One region of the Agromyces sp. G08B096 genome, then DNA from elsewhere that is predicted to be linked to it. Evidence: predicted binding sites of a transcription regulator. Region 1 holds the regulator's gene; each other region holds the start of a gene.
What was found. The regulator HrcA, encoded in region 1, represses chaperone genes, less so after heat shock. The targets are predictions, from matches to a motif close to TTNGCACTCGNNNNNNNCGAGTGCNAA.
Positions count from the first base shown of each region.

Region 2: groES (co-chaperone GroES) is a predicted target of HrcA. The motif match lies at 1,412-1,438, and genes of this name have one in related genera.
Region 3: ABIQ69_RS03020 (Hsp20/alpha crystallin family protein) is a predicted target of HrcA. The motif match lies at 1,475-1,501, and genes of this name have one in related genera.

Region 1 is NZ_CP158374.1:1,893,394-1,896,625, forward strand. Features, by position in the region: gene dnaJ (molecular chaperone DnaJ) at 1-1,036, opposite strand, end outside; gene hrcA (heat-inducible transcriptional repressor HrcA) at 1,090-2,112, opposite strand; gene ABIQ69_RS09180 (DUF4870 domain-containing protein) at 2,299-2,817, shown strand; gene ABIQ69_RS09185 (DUF4870 domain-containing protein) at 2,919-3,232, shown strand, end outside.
Region 2 is NZ_CP158374.1:897,317-900,548, reverse strand. Features, by position in the region: gene rarD (EamA family transporter RarD) at 1-938, opposite strand, end outside; gene groES (co-chaperone GroES) at 1,041-1,337, opposite strand; gene ABIQ69_RS04490 (SAM-dependent methyltransferase) at 1,486-2,676, shown strand; gene ABIQ69_RS04485 (DUF4190 domain-containing protein) at 2,677-3,177, opposite strand; gene ABIQ69_RS04480 (DUF4190 domain-containing protein) at 3,188-3,232, opposite strand, start outside.
Region 3 is NZ_CP158374.1:620,626-623,857, reverse strand. Features, by position in the region: gene ABIQ69_RS03035 (hypothetical protein) at 1-81, opposite strand, end outside; gene ABIQ69_RS03030 (hypothetical protein) at 270-530, shown strand; gene ABIQ69_RS03025 (hypothetical protein) at 612-854, shown strand; gene ABIQ69_RS03020 (Hsp20/alpha crystallin family protein) at 942-1,379, opposite strand; gene ABIQ69_RS03015 (TetR/AcrR family transcriptional regulator) at 1,554-2,156, opposite strand; gene ABIQ69_RS03010 (hypothetical protein) at 2,232-2,597, opposite strand; gene ABIQ69_RS03005 (glucose 1-dehydrogenase) at 2,716-3,232, opposite strand, start outside.

The DNA.
Region 1 (3,232 bases):
TGTGCGGCTTCCTGGCCGCGGCGAGCTGCTCGACGAGCGCCCGCTCCTTGCCCGAGAGCTTCGTGGGCGTGACCACCTGCACGCCGATCCTGAGGTCGCCGCGCCCGGAGCCGCGGAGCTTGGTGACGCCGCGGTCCTTGACGGTGAGAATCTCGCCCGACTGGGTGCCGGCCTTCAGCTCGACCTCCACGTCGCCGTCGAGCGCCGGGATCGTGGCGGTGGTGCCGAGGATCGCGTCGGTCATCGCGACCTCGAGGGTCGCCAGCAGGTCGTCGCCGTTGCGACTGAAGACGTCGTGCGTGCGCACCTTGATCTCGAGGTAGAGGTCGCCGTTCGGGCCTCCCGCGGGGCCGGCCTCGCCCGAGCCCGGCATCTGCAGGCGCACGCCGGTGTCGACGCCGGCGGGGATGTCGACGGGCACCGTGCGGCGCGCCCGCACCCGACCCTGCCCCTGGCAGGTGGCGCAGGGCGTCGCGATGACCGTGCCGTAGCCGCGGCACGTGCCGCACGGGCTCGAGGTCATCACGTTGCCGAGGAGCGAGCGCACCGAGCGCTGGATCGAGCCCGTGCCGTGGCAGATGTCGCACGTGATGGGCGAGGTACCGGGCTGGCAGCACGAGCCGTGGCACGTCTCGCAGACCACGGCCGTGTCGACCTCGAGGTCGCGGTGCGTGCCGAAGATGACCTCGTCGAGGCCGACCTCGACCCGGATCAGGGCGTCCTGGCCGCGCTCGCGGCGCGACCGGGGCCCGCGGGTCTGCTGGCCGGCGCCGAAGAACGTCTCGAAGATGTCGCCGAAGCCGCCGAAGCCCTGGCCGCCGAAGCCGCCCTGGCCGCCGCCGAGGTCGTACTGCTCGCGCTGGCGCGGGTCTGAGAGCACATCGTACGCGTGCGTGACCTCTTTGAAGCGCTCGGATGCCTCCGCCCCGGGGTTCACGTCGGGGTGCAGCTCGCGGGCGAGACGGCGGTACGCCTTCTTGATCTCATCGGGGGTGGCGTCGCGCGAGACGCCGAGGACCTCGTAGTGGTCGGCCACGGAGGGCGGTTCCTTTCGATCGTGGTGCAGGCGGGCGCGCGGCCCGCCGCGGGTCAGTGCTCGCCGAGCGTGCGCGAGAGGTACCGGGCGACCGCCCGGACCGCGGCCATGCTGGCGGTGTAATCCATGCGGGTGGGGCCGACGATGCCGAGCCGGGAGACGTCCCGGCCGGCGACCGAGAACGCACTCGAGACGACGGAGGCCTCCGCGAGCCCGAACGGCGCGTTCTCGCGCCCGATGCGCACGGCCACGCCGTGCGGGTCGGCGGCCATCTCGCCGAACAGGCGCAGGAGCACGACCTGCTCCTCGATGGCCTCGATGACGCCCAGGATGGAGCCCGAGAAGTCCTGCTCGGTGCGGACGAGGTTCGCGGCGCCGGCGACGACGAGCCGGTCGCCGCGCTGCGCTCGCGCCTGGTCGGCGAGGGTCGCCGCGAGCATGTGGAGCACGGCGGCGTGACGCGGGTCGGCGCCCGCGATCTCGCCGGAGAGCGCGGCTGAGGCATCCGCCATCGTCAGCCCGTCGGCGACCTCGTTGAGGCGCACGCGGAGCGAGGCGAGCGTCTCCTCGTCGACCTCGTCGCCGAGGTCGACGAGCCGCTGCTCGACCTGACCCGAGTCGGTGATCAGGATGCACATCACGCGCGTCGGCGAGAGGTGCACGAGTTCGACGTGGCGGACGCGGGAGCTCGCGAAGCTCGGCACCTGCACGATGGCGAGCTGGTTGGTGAGCTGGGCGATGAGCCTTACCGTGCGCGAGAGGAGCTCGTCGAGGTCGCCGGCCTCGCCGAGGAAGGTCTCGATCGCGTGCCGTTGCGCCGGGGTCAGGGGCCGGACGTCGGTCAGCTGGTCGACGAAGACGCGGTATCCCTTGTCGGTCGGGATGCGCCCCGAGGAGGTGTGCGGCGCGGCGATGAGCTCCTCCTCTTCGAGGAGGGCCATGTCGTTGCGGATCGTCGCGGCGGACACCCCGAAGGAGTGGCGCTCGACGATCGACTTCGAGCCGACGGGCTCGCGGGAGGCGACATAGTCCTGCACGATCGCACGCAGCACCGCGAGTCCGCGTTCCGAGACCATCGACCCTCGCCCTCCCGTTCTTAGCACTCCGTTCGCCTGAGTGCTAATGATACCGCGACATTCCGGGACTCCGCCGTTGCCGGGCGTCCCGCCGCGACGCTACCGTATGCAGGTCCGCGACTCCCCCGTCCCCACGCGGACGCCGCGCGCATCGCGGCACCATCCCTCCCGTCCGAAAGGCAGCCCATGACCGACCCCGACGCGTCGAACCCCGGCGCGAACGTCCCCCCGACGCCGCCCTCGGCGCCGGCCCCGCAGCCGGCGCACCCCGCGGAGCCGCTGACCCCCGCCCAGGACAAGCAGTGGGCGATGTTCGCCCACCTCGGCGGCGTGCTCATCATCCTCGGCGGGCTGAGCGGCTGGGCCGGTCTCCTCGCCGTCCTGCCGGCGCTCATCATCTTCCTCGCGCTCGGCAAGCGCGGTGCGCTCACCCGGCAGGAGTCGAAGGAGGCGCTGAACTTCCAGATCACGGTGGTGGCCGCGCTCCTCGTCTGGACCATCCTGTCCGCGATCATCCTCGGCATCGTGTTCGCCGCCGCGCTCGGCCTCGGCTCGTTCGCGGCGTTCGCCGGCCTGAGCTTCGTGTTCGGGCTCGTGGCCTGGGCGATCGTCGTCGCCGACGTGGTCTTCTCGATCATCGCCGCGGTCCGCGTGAACGCCGGCGGCAGCTACCGGTACCCCTTCGCCATCCGCCTCGTCAAGTAGGCGGGCGGCACCGGCGCGCCGGGGCGGGTCTTCCGCCCCGGCGCGCTCGTCTGAGAACATGGCGACGACCCGCGAATGACGGGCACGAAGAAGGAGCCTCCATGTCCGACCAAACGCCTCCCACGCCGCCGACCCCTCCGGGGCCGCCGACGCCTCCCCCGCCCGCCAGCCCGTACCAGCAGAGCCAGCCGCTCAGCCCGGCCGACGAGAAGCTCTGGGCGACGCTGATCCACATCGGCGGCGCGCTCTTCAACTTCCTGCCGGCGCTCATCGGCTACCTCGTCCTGAAGGACAAGGGCCCCTTCATCCGGGCGCACACCGCCACCGCGCTGAACTTCCAGCTGACCGTGCTCATCGCGTACATCGCGAGCTACGTGCTCATGCTGGTGTTCATCGGGTTCATCCTGTTCCCGAT
Region 2 (3,232 bases), 1.0 Mb from region 1:
ACCTGCCTGCGCGCGGCGCGCGCTCCCCGGACGAGGTCGAACGTCAGCACCACGAGCGCGACCCACACGAGCGCGAATCCGACCCATCGCCCGGGCGGCATGGGCTCGTGGAGCACGAACACCCCCACGATGAACTGGATGAACGGCGCGAAGTACTGGATGAAGCCCATGTGGATGAGCGGGAGCCGGCGCGAGGCCGCGGCGAACAGCAGCAACGGCACCGCCGTGACGGCTCCGGCCAGGAGCAGGAGCACGGTGTGCCAGGCGCCGCCCTGGCCGAGCGTCAGCCCGGTCGTGGAGGCGACGACGATCAATTGGACGACCGCGACCGGAGCGAGCCACGCCGTCTCGAGCGTGAGCCCCGAGACCGCGTCGACCTTCGGCCCCACCCGCTTCTTGATGAGCCCGTAGACGCCGAACGAGAACGCGAGCACGAGGGCGATCCACGGGAGCTGGCCGTAGCCGACGGCGAGCACCACGACGGCGACCAGACTGATGCCCACCGCGATCCACTGCGTCGCGTTCAGCCGCTCGCGGAGCACCAGGACCCCGAGGAAGACGGTCACGATCGGGTTGATGAAGTACCCGAGCGCCGCCTCCACGACCTGCCCCGAGAGCGTGGCGTAGACGTAGGTCTGCCAGTTGACGAAGATCAGCACGCCGGCGAGGCCCATGGTGAGGACCACGCGACGGTCGGCGAGCAACGCGATGAAGGTGCGCCAGGCCCGCGTCACCATGATGAGCAGGGCGCAGAACACCAACGACAGCAGGATGCGCCAGGCGACGATCTCGAACGGACCGGTCGGTTCGAGGGCGAGGAAGTAGATGGGCAGCACGCCCCACAGCACGTAGGCCGAGATCGCGAACAGCAGGCCGGACCGGCTGATGGCGCTCTGCGTCGAGCCGCCGGGCGGCTCGGTGGTGGAGGGGGTGCGCACCGGGAAAGCCTACGCCCGCCCGGCGACGTGGGCGCGATGGCGGGACACGACGAGGCCCGGGCGTCGTGTGGACGCCCGGGCCTCGGGAAAGCGGTCGACCGATTAGCGGACGACGACCGCCAGCACGTCGCGAGCCGACAGCACGAGGTACTCCTCGCCGCCGAACTTCACCTCGGTGCCGCCGTACTTCGAGTACAGCACGCGGTCGCCGACGGCGACGTCGAGCGGGACGCGGTTGCCGTTGTCGTCGATGCGGCCGGGGCCCACCGCGACGACCTCGCCCTCCTGGGGCTTCTCCTTCGCGGTGTCGGGGATCACCAGACCAGACGCCGTGGTCTGCTCGGCCTCGACCTGCTTGATGACGATGCGATCCTCGAGCGGCTTGATGGAAACCGACACGGTTGACCTCTTTCTAGACGAAGACTTGGTTAGCAGCCTCACGCTGAGAGTGCTAACACGAGTGTAGGCAGTCTCTGGCACTCATGCAACGTGAGTGCCAATGGTTCGTCGAGCGGATGCCTCGCGACCGCGGTGCTAGCGTGGCCGGGTGGACCGCGCCGAGCTCGTCGAACTCCTCTCGCCCGAGGGCCTCCGGCTGCTCGACTCGCTGCCGGAATGGGATTCGAAGGCCGACGTCGTCCGCACGGTCGCCGAATTGCGCAAGCGCGGCCACTCCCCCGCCCTCGTCGCCGCCGTCCTCAGCCAGGCGAAGCTCAGGCACCGGGCGCGCGCGAAGTTCGGCGTGTTCGCCGAACGCATGCTCTTCACCGAAGCCGGACTCGAGCAGGCGACGCGCCTCCAGGTGGCCGCGCTCCATGCCGGCCGCTTCGCCCGCGCCGGCATCGGCCACGTCGCCGACCTCGGCTGCGGCATCGGCGGCGACGCGCTCGCCTTCGCCGCGGTCGACCTCGAGGTGACCGCGGCCGACGCCGACGAGGTGACGGCCGCGATCGCCGCATTCAACCTGACGCCCTTCCCGCGGGCGAGCGTGCTGCACGCCCGCGCCGAGGAGGTCGCCCTCGGCGGCATCGGTGGGGCCTGGCTCGATCCGGCACGCCGGACGACCTCGCGCGGCCGCACCGCCGCCCGCATCGCGCACCCCAGCGCGTACAGCCCCGGCCTCGACTTCGCGTTCGGGCTGGCCCAGCGGATGGCGGTGGGCGTGAAGCTCGGCCCAGGCACCGACCGCGACGTCGTGCCCGCCGGCACGGAGGCGCAGTGGGTCTCGGTCGACGGCGACGTCCTCGAGCTCGCGGTCTGGTTCGGGCCGCTGGCGCGGCCGGGAGTCGGCCGCTCAGCCCTCGTCATCCGTGGCGACCATGCCGCCGAGCTCACCGCGGCGGCCGACACCGAGGACGCGCCCGCCGGGCCGCTCGGCGAGTACCTGTACGAACCCGATGGCGCGGTCATCCGCGCGCGGCTCATCGGAGATCTCGCCCGCGCGAACGGAGGCTGGATGCTCTCGGAGGGCATCGCCTACGTCACCGCCGACCGGGCGTTCGACTCCCCGTTCGCGCGGGGGTTCCGCGTGCTCGACCGGCTGCCGAACGACGAGCGGCAGCTCCGCCAGGAGCTCGCGCGCCGGGGCATCGGAAGCCTCGAGATCAAGAAGCGCGGCGTCGATGTTGACCCCGCGGCACTGCGCACGCGGCTGAAGCCCAAGGGCGACGAGGCGGCGACCATCGTCGTCACGAAGGAGCTCGGTCAGCGCGTCACGCTGCTCGTCGAGCGAAGCTGACTAGGCCGGGAGCGCGCCGTAGACGATGGCGTAGTAGCCGATCCACACGGCCGAGAAGACGAGGCCGGTGATGCCCGTGCCGATGGCGACGAACGCGAGCGTACGCCCGTGCTCCTCGCGCCGCAGGCCGAGCACGCCGAACACGATCGCGGCGATGGCGAGCGGGAGCATCCATCCGACGAAGAGCGACGCGAGTGCGCCGATCGAGCCGACGACCGCCCCGACCCAGCTGTAGACGCGTCGCTGCTCCTCCACCTCGTCGGTGGCGGCCGCCGCTTCGGCGACCGGGGCGCCTGGTCGATGCACGAGGAGGAGCTGACCGGTCGGCAGCTGCTGCAGCCGCCCGGTGTCGAACTGCTCCTCGACCTCCCGCACGGCGGGGTCGGCCTGGAACGTCGGGCCGCCGGGCCGGTACGGCGCGAGCAGATCCGGCCCCGGGCCGTCGCGGGACGAGCCGGGAGCCCCGCCTTCGGGCGGGACCCCCTGACGCTCGTCACTCATGGCGCGACGCTCAGTAGTTGTACTGGTACGAGTCGAACGAGGCGAGCGCGACGGC
Region 3 (3,232 bases), 1.3 Mb from region 1:
GCACGCGGCGAGCCCGCCCACGATCAGCACCGACGCGACCAGCACGGGCAGTCGGGGGAGACGTCTGGGCGAGCCGGGCATGGCAGCCACCGTACGACACCGCGCGGGGGCGAGGCATCCGCTCTCCACAACGTCGGCGGCGCCGCGCGTGTGCCGCGCTGTGGAGGACTGCTCCCCCGCGCAGGCGGCGTCAAGCCCCTGCCGACCCGACGTCCGTCGCGTGAGAGTGGAATGAGCGCGCGACCCTCGCGCGGATCGGAGGAACCACGATGACGGATGCCACGAGTCCCCGACCCTTCTCGCCTGATGCGGACGCGACCGACCTCGACGGCACGGACACCGATGTCGGCTTCGGCGACGCGACGGCTCAGCCGAACGACGACACCACCGCCGCGGGGGCCGAGTCGGGTGCCCAGACGGGCGACGAGTCCGCGCCCGATGACGCGGGCGGCACCGGCCTCGAGGGCGCGGACCCCAGCATCGACCGCGATGAGATGTCGCCCGATGATCTCGCCGCCGGTTCGAGCTGAGTCGATCCGAGCGCACAAGCACCCGGGACGCCGAGAACCCGAGCGACCCAGACCCAAGACGAACCGACGAAAGGACGAACCATGACCGATTCGACGACGCCGAACGGCACGAACGACGACGAGACGGCCGGCCTCGGCAGTGAGGCGCGCAACGACAGCGACACCGAGCAGACGACGGGCTCGCAGTCCGCGGACACCGAGCAGCGCACCGGTGAGCCGCGCGAGCCGAACCCCGACCGCCCGGGCGCCCAGGGCAACGACCAGCCGATGTCGGAGTCGACCGATGGCGGACTCGACGGCGGCGACCCCGGCGTCGAGGAGTGACTCACGTCGGCGGCGCACGTGCGTGCAGCGCCGGAACATGACGAAGGGCGGATGCCGAGGCATCCGCCCTTCATCGTGCGTGGCGCGTCAGCTCTCGCTCGACGCGACCTCCTTCGGCGCCTCCGCGGTGGCGGAGCGCACCTCGACCTTGCGGGGCTTCGCCCGCTCCGACACCGGGATGATCACGCTCAGCACGCCGTTGTCGTAGTGCGCGCTGATCGCGGCGGTGTCGATGCCGTCGCCGACGGTGAGCTGGCGCAGGAACGAGCCGCTCGGGCGCTCGTGCGCGAGCCACTGCACGCCCTCGCCGTCGCGCAGGGTGCGCTCGGCGCGGATCGTGAGTAGCTGGCCGTCGACGTCGATGTCGATCGAGCCCGGGTCGACGCCCGGCAGGTCGGCGCTCAGCACGTAGTGATCGCCGTCGCGGTGCAGGTCGATCGGCATCATGCGCGGCCCCTGCCTCGAGTCCAGCATGCTCGCGGCGAGGCGGTCGAGGTCGCGGAACGGGTCCCAGGTGACAGGCATGGTGTCCTCCTCGTGATGGTGCTCGCTCGATCGCGGAACACCCGCGATCGAAGGGGTTTGGAGAGTTGAGCCTCATCGGCTCAACTATCTCCAGATTAGCACTCGCGCACCGAGAGTGCCAACGGTTCGCCGAGGGCGATCCCGGCTGTGAAGACGGGGCCGACGGCGCTCCGATCACTCCTCCCCCGGCGCCTCCCGGGGCCACCACGACGGCATCAGGGCGTACACCCGCTCCGAGGCGTCCGCGACATCCGTCTCCTCGCCGAGCGCCCACGCCTCGAGTGCGCCGACGAGCCCGCCGGCGATGAACGCGGCGGCCTGCTCGATCGCGGCATCCGACCGGGGCGCACCCGGGACGCCCTGCTCGCGCCAGATCTCGAGCGCGATGCGCGCCCGGACGCGCAGCCGGTCGTCGAGCGCCGAGCGGAAGACGCCGCGGGTCGCCGAACCGAAGAGCGCGCGATACCCGGCACGCTCTTCGGCGACGTGCAGGAGGATCTCGCGCATCGACGCCAGGTACCGCTGCGCGATGTCCGCCGGACTCTCGGCGCCCGGCTCGACGTCGACCTCGGCGATGCGGTCGATGCCCTGGCTGAACTCGGCGAGCGCGAAGCCGGCCACCGAGTCGAAGTGCCCGTAGAACGTCGTGCGATGCACGCCGGCCTCGCGGCAGAGCTCGGCGACCGAGATGTCGTCGAGGCGCTTGCGCTCGAGCAGTCGCACGAGCGCCTCGCCGAGCGCGGCGCGCGTGCGGAGCTGGCGGGCGTCGAGCGTCATCCGATCAGGGTAGCGAGCCGACCTCGGGAACGGCCGAGCGGATGCCTCGCCCGGGCCATCGCGCTGCGCCGCGCGCTAGCGCTGACCCAGGAGCATCCCGCGCTCGGCGGTCTCGCGACGCACGGTCTCGACGAACTCGGCGTACGCGTTCTTCGTCTTGGCGTAGCCGATGGCGCCGCCCTTCACCGCGCCGAGCGCGCCGTCTTGATCGAAGCGGAGCCACGTGTTGCCGTGCTGGTCGACGCCGATGTCGAAGGTGAACGAGATGTGGAAGCCCTTCCCGGCCATCGCGCCGAGCCACACCGTCTTGGTCATGCTGCCGCGCTCGAGCTTGATGCGGCCAGGCGCGGGCGTCGTCGCCTCGTAGCCGTGGCGCTTCGCGATCTCGATGACGGCGGGCACCGTCTGCGTGTCGGGTCCGGCCAGGATCAGCTCGGTCATGGGGCGGGCTCCTCAGGGTGGGGGCGGAAGGGCCGGGTCGGCGGCTCGACCCTAGCGCACTGACAGAACGAGCGGATGCCCCGGGCCCGAGGCATCCGCTCGTCTGCGTTCGCGCGCCTCAGTCGGCGTAGTGCGCGAGGCCCGCGGTCTCGCCGCCGTCGGCGACGAACTCCGCGCCGGTCGAGAAGCTCGACTCGTCGCTGGCGAGGAAGAGCACGAGGTTCGACAGCTCGATGGGCTCGCCCTGCCGGTGCAGCGCGACGTGGCTCTGGCTCGCGTCGAGCCCCTCGGTCATCGGGGTGCGGATGCTGCCCGGGTGCACCGAGTTGACGCGGATGTTGTACTTGCCGAGGTCGAGCGCGGCGTTCTTCGTGAGCCCGCGCACGCCGAACTTCGCGGCGTTGTAGCCAGGCAGCGCCTCGTAGCCCTGCAGGCCCGCGGTCGAGGAGACGTTGATGATCGAACCCTTGCCCGACGCCTTCAGCGGCTCGATCGCGGCCTTGATGCCGTAGAACACGCCCGTCAGGTTGATGAGGATGATCTTGTCCCACGCCTCGAGCGTGTACTCCTCGATGGAGCCGAAGTTCGCGATGCCCGCGTTGTTCACGAGGATGTCGAGACCGCCGAACTCGTCG